2 regions of the Massilia sp. 9096 genome follow, and region 2 is predicted to be linked to the other one. Evidence: predicted binding sites of a transcription regulator. Region 2 holds the regulator's gene; the other holds the start of a gene.
What was found. The regulator sigma-54, encoded in region 2, starts transcription at its own class of promoters, with help from an activator protein. The targets are predictions, from matches to a motif close to TGGCANGNAANCTGCTTT.
Positions count from the first base shown of each region.

Region 1: FA90_RS23685 (ammonium transporter) is a predicted target of sigma-54. The motif match lies at 3,938-3,955, and genes of this name have one in related genera.

Region 1 covers NZ_JQNN01000001.1:5,417,383-5,423,254, reverse strand. The annotation lists gene FA90_RS25305 (PAS domain-containing protein) at 1-1,058, opposite strand, end outside; gene FA90_RS25300 (TMEM175 family protein) at 1,125-1,796, opposite strand; gene FA90_RS23690 (DUF885 family protein) at 1,802-3,634, opposite strand; gene FA90_RS23685 (ammonium transporter) at 4,017-5,222, shown strand; gene FA90_RS25295 (MHYT domain-containing protein) at 5,242-5,872, opposite strand, start outside.
Region 2 covers NZ_JQNN01000001.1:4,872,930-4,878,801, reverse strand. The annotation lists gene FA90_RS21185 (enoyl-CoA hydratase/isomerase family protein) at 1-948, opposite strand, end outside; gene hpf (ribosome hibernation-promoting factor, HPF/YfiA family) at 1,033-1,392, opposite strand; gene FA90_RS21175 (RNA polymerase factor sigma-54) at 1,456-2,946, opposite strand; gene lptB (LPS export ABC transporter ATP-binding protein) at 2,949-3,716, opposite strand; gene lptA (lipopolysaccharide transport periplasmic protein LptA) at 3,722-4,366, opposite strand; gene lptC (LPS export ABC transporter periplasmic protein LptC) at 4,393-5,016, opposite strand; gene FA90_RS21155 (HAD family hydrolase) at 5,028-5,561, opposite strand; gene FA90_RS21150 (SIS domain-containing protein) at 5,561-5,872, opposite strand, start outside.

The DNA of each region.
Region 1 (5,872 bases), 540 kb from region 2:
TGCGCCATGTCCCACAGGCGGTCGCGCTCCGCGGTGCGCACGCTGAGCATGGCCGCCAGCTGCTCGTTGGCCTCGCGCAGCGCGGCCTCGGCGCGCGCGCGTTCGACCACGTTCCAGATGCGCTCGGCCATGTCTTCGGCCAGTTCGATCTCGTACTGCGTCCAGTTGCGCTTGCGGCGGTGGTTGACGATCAGGATGCTGCTGAGCCGCCCTTCGCGCAAGACCGGCACGCTGATCTCGGCGCCCACGCCGAGCGCCTGGAAGTGGCGCGCCACCTCCGGATCGGCGCTGCCGAGCTGCGCGCCGATATCCTTGCACACGCTGGTGCGGCCGGCGCGCAAGGTGGCGAACAGCCCGGCGCCGAAATCGGCGGCCTCGAAGCGGCCGTGCAATTCCTCGACCGTGCCGTCGGTGTAATTCGAATGGAACACGCCCTGCTCGCCATCGTTCATCATCTCGCTGAACAGCACGCGGCTGACACCGAGCTCTTCGCCCAGCAGGCGGCTGGCGCGGCGCACGATCTCGTACGGGTCGGCCAGGCCGCGCAGCTGGTCCGCCATGCGCACCTGGAACGCGAGGCGGCGCTCGGTGGTCACGCGCCGCGTGGTATCGGTGCCGGTGCCGTACAGGCCGACGATGGCGCCGCCGTCGTCGTAGATCGGGGAATACGAAAAGGTGAACCAGGTCTGCTCGTGGCGGCCGTTCCTGAACATGACCAGGGGCATGTCCTCGACATGGATCGACTCGCCGGCGAGCGCACGCTCGATCAGGGGGGCGAGCTGCGGCCACAGCTCGGGCCACACGTCGCGAAACGGCCGGCCCAGCGCCTGCGGATGCTTGTCCTGCAAGAACTGGACATAGGGTTGGTTGTAGATCAGGCCGAGCTCGGCCCCCCAGAACACGAACATCGCATTCTTGGCGTCCAGCATGAGCCGCACCACGGTCCGGATCGCAGCCGGCCACGCGCCCGGGACGCCAAGCACGGAGGCGCCCCAGTCATGGCGCGCCATGCGCAGGCTGAGCTCATCGGTAGCGGTGAACAACGGGGCTGAATCCATCGAAACCTTTGTCGATCGGGCGCCGGGACAGCGCGTGCATACACCGGAGATTTTACCCCAGGATAATTACGCCGGGCGGTTAGGCGCGGCGCGTCCCAGCAGCCCGGCCAGCGGGCGCAACGCGAAGATCAGCAGGTAGGCAAAGTTGGCGTAGCCCGGCAGCCAGCCGGCCAGCGGCACCGCCAGCGCGGCGATCACGATCAGGCCGCCGGTGCGCACCGTCGCCCCGCGCCAGGTCGCGCGGTCCATCGGATGCGCGCACAGCTCGGGGTGGCGGTAGATATGGTGCGACACCAGCAGCGCCCCGAGCGCGATCACGATCATCACGCTCGAGTACACCAGCTGCGCCAATTGCGACGCCATCGTGCTGTTCACCGCCGAGGCGAACGGCAGCAGGCTGACCCCGCCCAGCATCAGGATCGTCGACCACAGCAGCGCGCCGTCGACGTGGCGCACGTGGCTGTACAGGCGGTGGTTCGCCATCCAGAAGATCGCCAGCACGACGAAGCTGACCAGCCAGGAGTACAGGTTGGGGACCAGCTCGACCAACGCGTCGCGCAACTGTTCGGAAGTGGCCAGGTGGGCGTGCTCGGGCAGGCGCAGGTCGATCACGAGCAGCGTCATCGCCACCGCGAAGATGCCGTCGACCAGGGCTTCGATGCGGTGCTTGCCCAACTGGGGCGCGCCGCCCGCCGCGGCGGTCGCGGCAGTGGCGTGGTCGTCGATGTCGGTGCTCATGATGTTCAGTCCTTGCCTGCGTTGGCGATCCAGCGTTCGACCTGGGCCTGCAGGATCGGCAGCGGCAGCGTACCGTCGCCGAGCACGATCGCGTGGAACCTGGCGTAGCTGAATTTCGGCCCGAGCGCCTGTTGCGCGCGCGCGCGCAGCTCGAGGATCTTCAGCGCCCCGGTCTTATAGGCCAGCGCCTGGCCCGGCCAGACCATGTAGCGTTCGATCTGGTTGGTGGCCTGGTCCTCGCTGTAGCCGAGCGTGTCCATCGTGTACTTCACCGCCTTCTGTTCCGACCAGCCCTGGGCATGCATGCCGGTGTCGACCACCAGGCGCACGGCGCGCAGCAGCTCGTCGTTCAGGTGGCCGTAGTAGGCGGCCGGGTCGTCGTAGAAGCCGAATTCGCGCCCCAGCGTCTCGCAGTACAGCGCCCAGCCTTCGGTGTAGGCGGCCGCGCTCGGGTGTTCCGTGAAGAACTTGCGGAAGTCCGGCAGCGGCAGTTCCTTGAGCAGCGCCGCGTGCAGGTGGTGGCCGGGCACGCCCTCGTGCAGCAGCAGCGTGGTCATGCCGACCGTGTCGTATTCCTTCGGATCGTTGACCACGGCCCAGAACACGCCCGGGTGCGAGCCGTCCGCAGCGACCGGCGTGTAGTGGTCGGACGCGGTGGCGCGGGTCAGCTCGGGCTCGAGCTGGATGTCGAGCCTGGCCTTCGGCAGCAGCGTGAAGTACTCGGGCAGCTTGGCCTCGACCTGCGCGTAGATCTGGCGGTAGCGCTCCAGCACCTGCTGCTCGCTGGTGAAGGGCTTGTACTTGCGCTGCCCGGCGACCCATTGCGGGAAACGGTTCAGCGGCCCGGTGTAGCCCATCTTCGGCGCCAGCTTGGCGATCTCGCCCTGGATGCGCGCGACTTCCTTCAGGCCGAGCGCGTGGATCGCGTCCGGCGCCTGGTCGAGATTGGTGTTGTTGCGGATGCGCGCGCGGTACCAGGCCTGGCCGTTGGGCAGCGCGCCGTAGCCGGCGCTGCTGCGGCTGGCCGGCAGGTAGCTTTTTTCGAGGAAAGCGTTGAGGCGGTCGAGCGCGGCGTCGATGTCGACGGCGGCCTTGCGGTAGCCGTCGCCCAGGGCGCGTTTATCCACGTCGCCGAACCCGGCCGGCATGTTCTTCACCGGCGTGTAAAAGACGCTGGCCTCCGGCGTGGCGGCGCGCATCTGCTTGAACTGGGCCAGCATCTTGAGCGTGATCGGCCGCGGCTGGACCACCTGCGTGCGGATGCCCTCCTTCATGTTGGCCACCGCCTGGTCGATCCAGGCCGGCAGCTGCTGCAGGCGGCTCAGGTAGGCGCGGTACTGCGCCGGCGTCGCCAGCGGCTGGGAGCCGGTGCCGCCGGCATAGTTGGCCAGCGTGCTGGGCACGTTGTCGAACTGGTTCAGCGGCAGCAGGTGCTCGGGGAAGGCTTCCAGGTCGAGCTGGCTGTGGATTTCCGAGACCAGGATGTCGTAGTCGAGCTGGTTCGCGGGCGCGAGCTGCCTGCGGTCGACCTTGGACAGATCACTAAGGAACGCATGGTTCAGCGCGAAGTAGCGCGCGCGTACCTGCGGCGCGATCGACAGGCCGAGCTGGTCGTCGTAGCGGCTGTCGCCGTTGGCGGTGGCGTACAGCAGCGGCTCGAAGCGTGCGCGCGCGTCGTAGAAGCGCTCTTCGATCTGTTTGAGCTGGCCGGCCTGGCGGATCGCCGCCGAGGGGCCGGCGATCTTGGGCGCGGCGGCCAGCGCCGGCAGCGCCGGGACGAGGCTGATGAGGCAAGCGGCGGCGAGCAACGCGCGCAGCGGCGAAGCGACAGGTTTCATGCGTATCCTGGTCAGAATGATTTCTAAAAGGATACCTCAGTCCGGGCGTGACGCCCATGCCTGTGTTGCTGCCGTATTGTCACTGAGTGCGCCTTGACCGCCATTGGCGACCGCTCTCCTGTGCACCCAAGATCGCCAAGGATGATTTGTTTGTCAACTCGACACGAAGACGTAGCACTGCCATTCGCAATCGGCGCTGCCGATTCACCATTTTGGCGCGGCGGCGCACCGTAGAAGTGCCTGCGCACGCAAACGGCGCGTCTTTGTGCACATGCACACCTCGGGTGCGCGCCTTCACCAAATTGGAACGCAAATTGCTACTCAGGAGTGCTCATTGATTCAATTCGGAATCAATCTGCACTTTTTTGGAGTAGTGATTGCAATGGATGTCTTGAAAAGCGGGGCCGATGCGCTCTTCATCCTGCTCGGCGGGATCATGATCCTGGCGATGCACGCGGGTTTCGCCTTCCTCGAGCTGGGCACGGTGCGCCGCAAGAACCAGGTCAACGCCCTGGTGAAAATCCTGATCGACTTCGCCGTGTCGACCATCGCCTATTTCTTCGTCGGCTACGGCATCGCCTACGGGATCCACTTTTTCAGCGCGACCGAGACCCTGGTCGCCAGGAACGGCTACGAACTGGTGAAGTTCTTCTTCCTGCTCACCTTTGCCGCGGCGATCCCTGCGATCATCTCCGGCGGCATCGCCGAGCGCGCCAAGTTCCATCCGCAGATGGCCGCCACCGCCCTGCTGGTCGGCCTCGTCTATCCCTTGTTCGAAGGCATCGCCTGGAACAATCGCTTTGGTCTCCAGGACTGGCTGCAAGCCGCATTCGGCGCGCCCTTCCATGATTTCGCCGGCTCGGTCGTGGTGCACGCGGTCGGCGGCTGGGCCGCGCTGCCGGCCGTGCTGCTGCTGGGCGCACGGCGCGGACGCTACACCAGGGATGGCCGCGTTTCGGCGCACCCTCCGTCCGACATCCCCTTTCTGGCGCTGGGCGCGTGGATCCTGACCGTCGGCTGGTTCGGCTTCAACGTGATGAGCGCGCAGACACTGGACAAGATGAACGGCCTGGTCGCCGTCAATTCGCTGATGGCGCTGGTCGGCGGCACGCTCATCGCGTTCGTGATGGGCAAGAACGACCCGGGCTTCGTCTACAACGGTCCGCTGGCCGGCCTGGTCGCCGTGTGCGCGGGCTCGGACCTGATGCACCCGCTGGGCGCGCTGGTCACCGGTGCGGTCGCGGGCGCCATCTTCGTGCTGATGTTCACGCTGGCGCAGAACCGCTGGAAGATCGACGACGTGCTCGGCGTGTGGCCGCTGCACGGCCTGTGCGGCGCCTGGGGCGGCATCGCGGCCGGCATCTTCGGCACGCGCACGCTGGGCGGACTGGGCGGCGTGTCCTTCGTGTCGCAACTGCTCGGCACGTTGACTGGCATCGTCATCGCCGCTGTGGGCAGCTGGATCGTGTACGGCGTGCTGAAGAAAACAGTCGGCTTGCGCCTCGACCCCGAGCAGGAATTCGACGGCGCCGACCTGTCGATCCACCGCATCAGCGCAACGCCGGAGCGCGAGACCACCTTCCAGTGACCGTCCTTGGACTTCAGCGTCAAGCGTCCTTGTCGAACGGCGCCACGCTGCGCCGGGCCGCGCGCGCGATGCTCGCGACCAGCGCGTCCGGATCCACGGGCTTGGCCAGGTAGTCCGTAAAGCCGGCCTGGAAGGCCTTGTCGCGGTCGTCCTGGCGCGTCAGCGCCGTCAGCGCGTTCACCGGCGTCGCGCCGCCGTCGGCCGCCGCGCGCCGGCGGATGCGCCGCACCATCTCCATGCCGTCGACGTCGGGCATGCCGACGTCGCTGACGATCACGTCCGGCCGTGTGCGCTCGATCAGTTCGAGCGCCTGCAGCGCCCCGCCCGCGCAGACGACCCCGGCGCCGCTGTGGCGCAGGATCTGCTCCAGCACGTCGAGCGTGTCGAGCGCGTCGTCGACCACCAGTACCTCCACGCCGGACAGGTCGACCGCCTGCGCCTGCGCGAGCGCCGCGCGCGCACCCTCGTCCAGCGCCGCGCCCGCACGCGTGGGCGTAGCGCGCGCGGGCGCGCCTGCCTGCGGCTCGGCCAGCGGCAGGCGCACCGTGAACACGGCCCCGGCGCCTTCTCCGGCGCTGTCGACCGCGATGGTCCCGCCGTGCAGCTCGACCAGCTGCTTGACGATCGACAGGCCCAGGCCCAGGCCGCCG
Region 2 (5,872 bases):
TTCGCCGTGTTCGAAGTTGCGGCGCACCACCGAACGCTCCATGCGCAGGCAGTCGGCCACGCCCATGGCGGCGCCGCGTTCGAGCATCTCGTGGGTCACGCACATCATCAACGGCGAGCGCTGGCGCATCGCCTGCAGCGCCTGCTGCGCGAACGGATCGTCGTCGCCGGCCAGCGCGGCCATGATGGCGGACACCGATGCCGCGCCGAAGTGGCGGTCGATGACGCTGCGCGCGGCTTGCAGCTTGCTCGCGCCGGCCTGCTGCGCAAACGGTGCGGCAAAGTCGCGCATGGCCGCCGGCAGTTGCGCACCCGGGGTCGCCTCGATCAATGCGTGCAGCGCGCCCATCTGCTCACCCGGCACGAACGCGTCCGCCAACCCGACATACAGCGCATCCGCCGCGCCAATTGTCGCGCCCGTCACGCCCAGATACACCCCCAGCTTGCCCGGCGCATGCGACAGGAAGTGACTGCCGCCCACGTCCGGGAACAGCCCGATGTTCACCTCCGGCATCGCCATCTTGGTCCGCTCGGTCACGATGCGCAGTGCGCAGTCGGGGCCGCCTTGCGCGATGCCCATGCCGCCGCCCATGACGACGCCATCCATCAGCGCGATGTAGGGCTTGGGATAAAAATGGATCAGGTGATTGAGCGCGTATTCTTCGGTGAAGAAATCTTCGAGCAGCGCGCTGCCACCGCCCGGCGTGGCACGGCCGGCTTCGTAAAAGAAGCGGATGTCGCCGCCCGCGCACAGCGCTTTTTCGCTGCTGCTGGCGATGACGACCGCATCGACCGCAGGATCGTCGCGCCAGAGCAGCAGGGTCTGCGTCAGCGCACGCACCATGTCGAGCGACAGCGAATTGAGGGCCTTGGGCCGGTCGAGGGTAAAGGTGCCGGTGCCGTTGGCAATGCGGGTCTGCACGTGTTCGCGGGTAGCGTCTGCGCTCATGATGTCGGAGATGGTTGATCTAGCCGCATCATAAAACGAAAAGGGCGCCAGTGCGCCCTTCGTCATGCTGTGCTGCGGACGGCGTCAGGCCGTGGCGGCTGCACTGTCTCCTTCATCCAGCATGCGCTTGTGTCCGGTGTGACTATGATTCTGCAGCATCTGCTTGTATTTGACGACCTGCCTGTCCAGGCGGTCCATCAGCATGTCGATCGCGGCGTACAGGTCGTGCGCGGCGCTGGCGATATGCAGGATCTTTCCCGCCACCCGCAGATTGATCTCGGCCTTTTGGCGTTTGTCTTTTTCGGTGAGATTGTCGATGCAGAGGATGACGTGGGAATCGATCACTTGATCGAAATGGCGGGTGATGCGTTCGAGCTTGTTCTGTACGTATTCACGGATGGCTGGGGTGACATCGAGGTGATGGCCGCTGATGGTGAGATTCATACACACACTCCTTTGAAGATACGCTGCCGCAAGCGTGCGCAGGAGCGCAACAGGCAGCGTTTGTTACAAGGATTTGCGAAGGCTAACGGGCGGGATCTTGAGCGCCTCACGGTATTTGGCGACCGTGCGCCGCGCAATGACCATTCCCTGTTCCCCTAGCATCTCCGCGATCTTGCTGTCGGATAAAGGGTTCTTGGGGTCTTCTGCTCCTGTGAGTTGTACGATGAGAGCCCGGATGGCCGTCGATGATGCTTCGCCTCCCGCCTCGGTGGCAACGTGGCTCCCGAAGAAATACTTCAGCTCGAACATGCCGTGCGGGGTCAGCATGTATTTCTGCGTTGTGACGCGAGAAATTGTGCTCTCGTGTAAACCTAGTGTATCAGCTATCTCGCGTAAAACAAGGGGCCGCATGGCAACCGCGCCGTGCGAGAAAAAGTTGCGCTGCCGTTCGACGATGGCCTGGGCCACGCGCAGGATCGTGTCGAAACGCTGGCGCATGTTCTTGATGAGCCACTTGGCTTCCTGCAGCTGCGCGCTCATCTGGGTCTCGGATTTGCCCTGCTTGAGCGCCTGCGCATACAGGCTGTTCACGCGCAGGCGCGGCATCACTTCGGGATTCAATTGCACGCTCCAGCCATCCTTGGCGCGGCGCACGATCACGTCCGGCACCACGAAGTCCGACACGTCCGAAGCGAACGCGGCGCCCGGGTGCGGGTTGCAGCGGCGGATCACGGCCTGGGCTTCGCGCAGGTCCTCGTCGTCGCAGTCGAGCGCCTTTTTCAGCTTGTTGAATTCGCGCTGGGCGAACCAGCTCAGGTAGCGCTCGACGATGACCAGGGCCATGCGCCGCGTCACCAGCGGCACGCCCGGCATGCGGCGGATCTGCAGCGCCAGGCACTCGGCGGCGCTGCGCGCGCCCACGCCCGCCGGGTCGAGGCTCTGCACCATCGACAGCGCGGTGCGCAGTTCGTCGAACTCGATCTCGAGCTCTTCCGGCAGGCGCGCGTGGATGTCGTCCAGCGATTCCTCGAGGTAGCCGTTGTCGTCGAGCGCGTCGACGATCAGCTCGACCAGGGCGCAGTCGCGCGCCGCGGCGCAGGTCATGCGCACCTGCTCCATCAGGTGTTCGCGCAGCGAGACCGGGCTGGCCTCGAGCTGCGGACGGCCATCCTCTTCCTCGCCGCCGCCGCTCGACCGGCCGCCCTCGCCCCAGTCGCCGTCGTGCTCGGCGGCGTGCACGTCGTCGCCGCCTTCGTGGCCCTCGCCCTCGGCGTTCGCGGCCGGCGCGCTGTGCTCGTCGCTGCCGTTGGCGTTGGCCGGGCTGGGAGCCTCGCCCGGCGTGGCCGGGGCGTTGTTGATGGCGCCGTCGCCCAGCAGGCGCACCGAGCGGTCGAGCGGATCGTCGAGCCGTTCGAGCAGCGGATTATCACTCAGGACCTGCTCGATTTCCTGGTGCAGCTCGAGAGTGGACAGCTGCAGCAGGCGGATCGACTGCTGGAGTTGCGGCGTGAGCGCAAGATGCTGTGATGTCTTGAGTTGCAGCGTCTGTTTCATAACTACATTCTGAAGTGTTCACCCAGATACACGCGGCGTACCGATTCGTCGGCGATGATGTCGTCGGGCCGGCCGGAGGCCAGCACCGCACCCTGGTTGATGATGTAGGCGCGGTCGCAGATGCCGAGCGTCTCGCGCACGTTGTGGTCGGTGATCAGCACGCCGATCCCGCGCTCCTTCAGGAAGCGCACGATGCGCTGGATCTCGATCACGGCGATCGGGTCCACGCCCGCGAACGGCTCGTCCAGCAGCACGAAGCGCGGATCGGTCGCGAGCGCGCGCGCGATCTCGACGCGGCGCCGTTCGCCGCCCGACAGCGACAGCGCCGGGTTCTGGCGCAGCTTGTCGATCTGCAGCTCGCCCAGCAGCTGGTCGAGGCGCTCGTTGATGCGCGCCTTGGACAGCGGCTTGCCGTTCTCGCGCTGCAGCTCGAGCACCGCGCGGATGTTTTCCTCGACCGTCAGGCGGCGGAACACCGAGGCTTCCTGCGGCAGGTAGGACAGGCCCATCAGCGCGCGCCGGTGGATCGGCAGGCTGCTGATGTCGGCGCCGTTGACTTCGATGGTGCCGGCGTCCGACGGCACCAGGCCGACGATCATGTAGAACGACGTGGTCTTGCCGGCGCCGTTCGGGCCGAGCAGGCCGACCACCTCGCCGCACGCGACTTCGAGCGAAACGTCGCGCACCACCAGGCGCTTGCCGTAGCTTTTCTGGAGACCCTTGACGACCAGGGTGCTGCCGCACGCGATCGCGGCTGCGTCGTTGCGCACCTCCATCACTTGTTCCCTGCCGCTGCCGGTTGCGCCGCGGCGGGGGTGGCGGCCGGTGTGGCCGCGGGTGCGGCAGATGGGGCGCCAGGCGCCGCCGCCGGTGCGGGCGCTGCAGCGCCGGCCGGTGCGCGGTGCGGCTGCAGCGTCATGCTGCCGCGGCCATTGCCGACCTTGTTCTCGCCGTTGGCGTCGTTGCGGCCGACCAGGACTTCCTTGCGGTTGTCGTACGAGATGAATTCGCTGTCCATCTCCTGCGTTACTTTCGTGCCGTCGAGCTGCTTGATGACGGCCTTCGAGAACAGCTTGACCAGGTCGTTGCGCTCGTCGTACTCGATGCGCTGGGCCTGGCCTTCGTCCCACATGTTGGGGCCGTCGTCGCGGTGCTGGCGGAAGGTGGCCAGCTTGCCCGGCGCAGCGGTCAGGATGAAGGTGCGGTAGCCGTCCGGGGTCTCCTGCACTTCGGCCTTGTCCGACTTCAGGATCATGGTGCCGCGCGTGATGACCACGTTGCCGGTGGCGATGTAGTTCTGCGTGACCTGGTCGACGTGGGCATCGTTGTAGTCGATCTTGATCGGCTTGAGGGCGTCCGCTTTCTCGGCCGATGCGGCCAGCGGCAACAGGAAGATGGCGGCAGCGAGTATTTTTTTCATGGGTGCTTGTCCTCTCTAGTAGGGCTTCAGCGCTGCTGGCGCGGCGGGAAAGTGGCCGTGCCGCGGCCGCCCAGCTGGATCTGTTGGGTTGCGTTGTTGGCTACCATGCCGATGGCGTCGACCTTGGCGTCGCCCAGCGTCATGGTGATCGGCAGTTGGGTCTTGGCGATCTCGTCGTCCGTCAGCAGCGTCATGGCCTCGGTGCGGATGCGCAGCGGCTGCAGCGCGCCCATGCCCGGGCGCGCCGGTGCGCCGGGACGCTGGATGTCGACGTTGCCGGCCAGGTCGACCTGGTTCTGGTTCTGGTTCACGTTCGCGCGCTCGGCGGTCATGGTCATGTGCGGGCGCTCGACCGTCATGCTCACCACGATCGGCTTGTCGATCAGGGAGGTGTTGTCGGCCGGGTGGTGGGTCAGGCGGTCGCCGGTGATCACGTAGCGCGGCTGGCCGGTCTCGGTCATGCGCACGAAACTGAAGTTGTCGATGATGTAGTCGGGCTCGTTGCCCGCATCGATGTTCGGCCCCGACTGGTCGCCCTGCATCACCTGCAGCAGCCAGAAGCTGCCGAACGCGGCGAACACCCCGAGCAGCATCAGGGCCAGCAGCGGGCCGCGGTGCGCGGTGCGCTTGTTGCGAGTGTTCGTGGCCATGGCCTCCATCCTTATCCGAAATACGGCGCGAGCGCCTGTTCGTAGGTGCCCTGGGCGCGCATCACCATGTCGCAGACTTCGCGCACGGCGCCGCGTCCGCCCGGATTCCTGGTCACGTAATGCGCGCGGTACTGCACGTCCGGATGGCCGCTCGGCACCGTGACGGCAAAGCCGACGCGCGACAGCAGCGGCAGGTCGATCACGTCGTCGCCGATGTAGCCGCACTCCTCGGCCGTGACGCCGGTTTTCTCGAGCAGCTCGGCAAACGCGATGCGCTTGTCGTGCTGGCCCTGGAAGACGTGGGTGATGCCCAGGTCGGCCGCGCGCTTGATCACGATCGGCGAGGTACGCGCGCTGATGATCGCGGTCTGCACGCCGCTGCGATTGAGCAGCTGGATGCCCAGGCCGTCCAGCACGAAGAACGTCTTGGTGATCTCGCCGTTGGCGTCGTAGGTCAGGCTGCCGTCGGTGAGCACGCCGTCGACGTCGAAGATCATGACTTTGACGCGCGCCGCGCGCTGCATGTGTTCCAGTGGGACGCCCATCAGATCACCTTGGCGCGGGTCAGGTCGTGGATGTGCAGCGCGCCGACCAGCACGTCGTCGGCGTCCGTCACCAGCATCTGGTTGATGCGGAATTCTTCCATCACGGCGACGGCGTCGACCGCCAGCTGCTCGGGGTGGATGCGGCGCGGATTGGCGTGCATCACGTCGCGGATCACGACCCTGGAAAAGTCCTGGGCCTTTTCGATCAGGCGGCGCAGGTCGCCGTCGGTGAACACGCCGACCGGGCGTCCGGCCTCGTCGACGACGGCGGTCATGCCCATGCCCTTTTCCGAAATCTCGAGCAGGGCCTG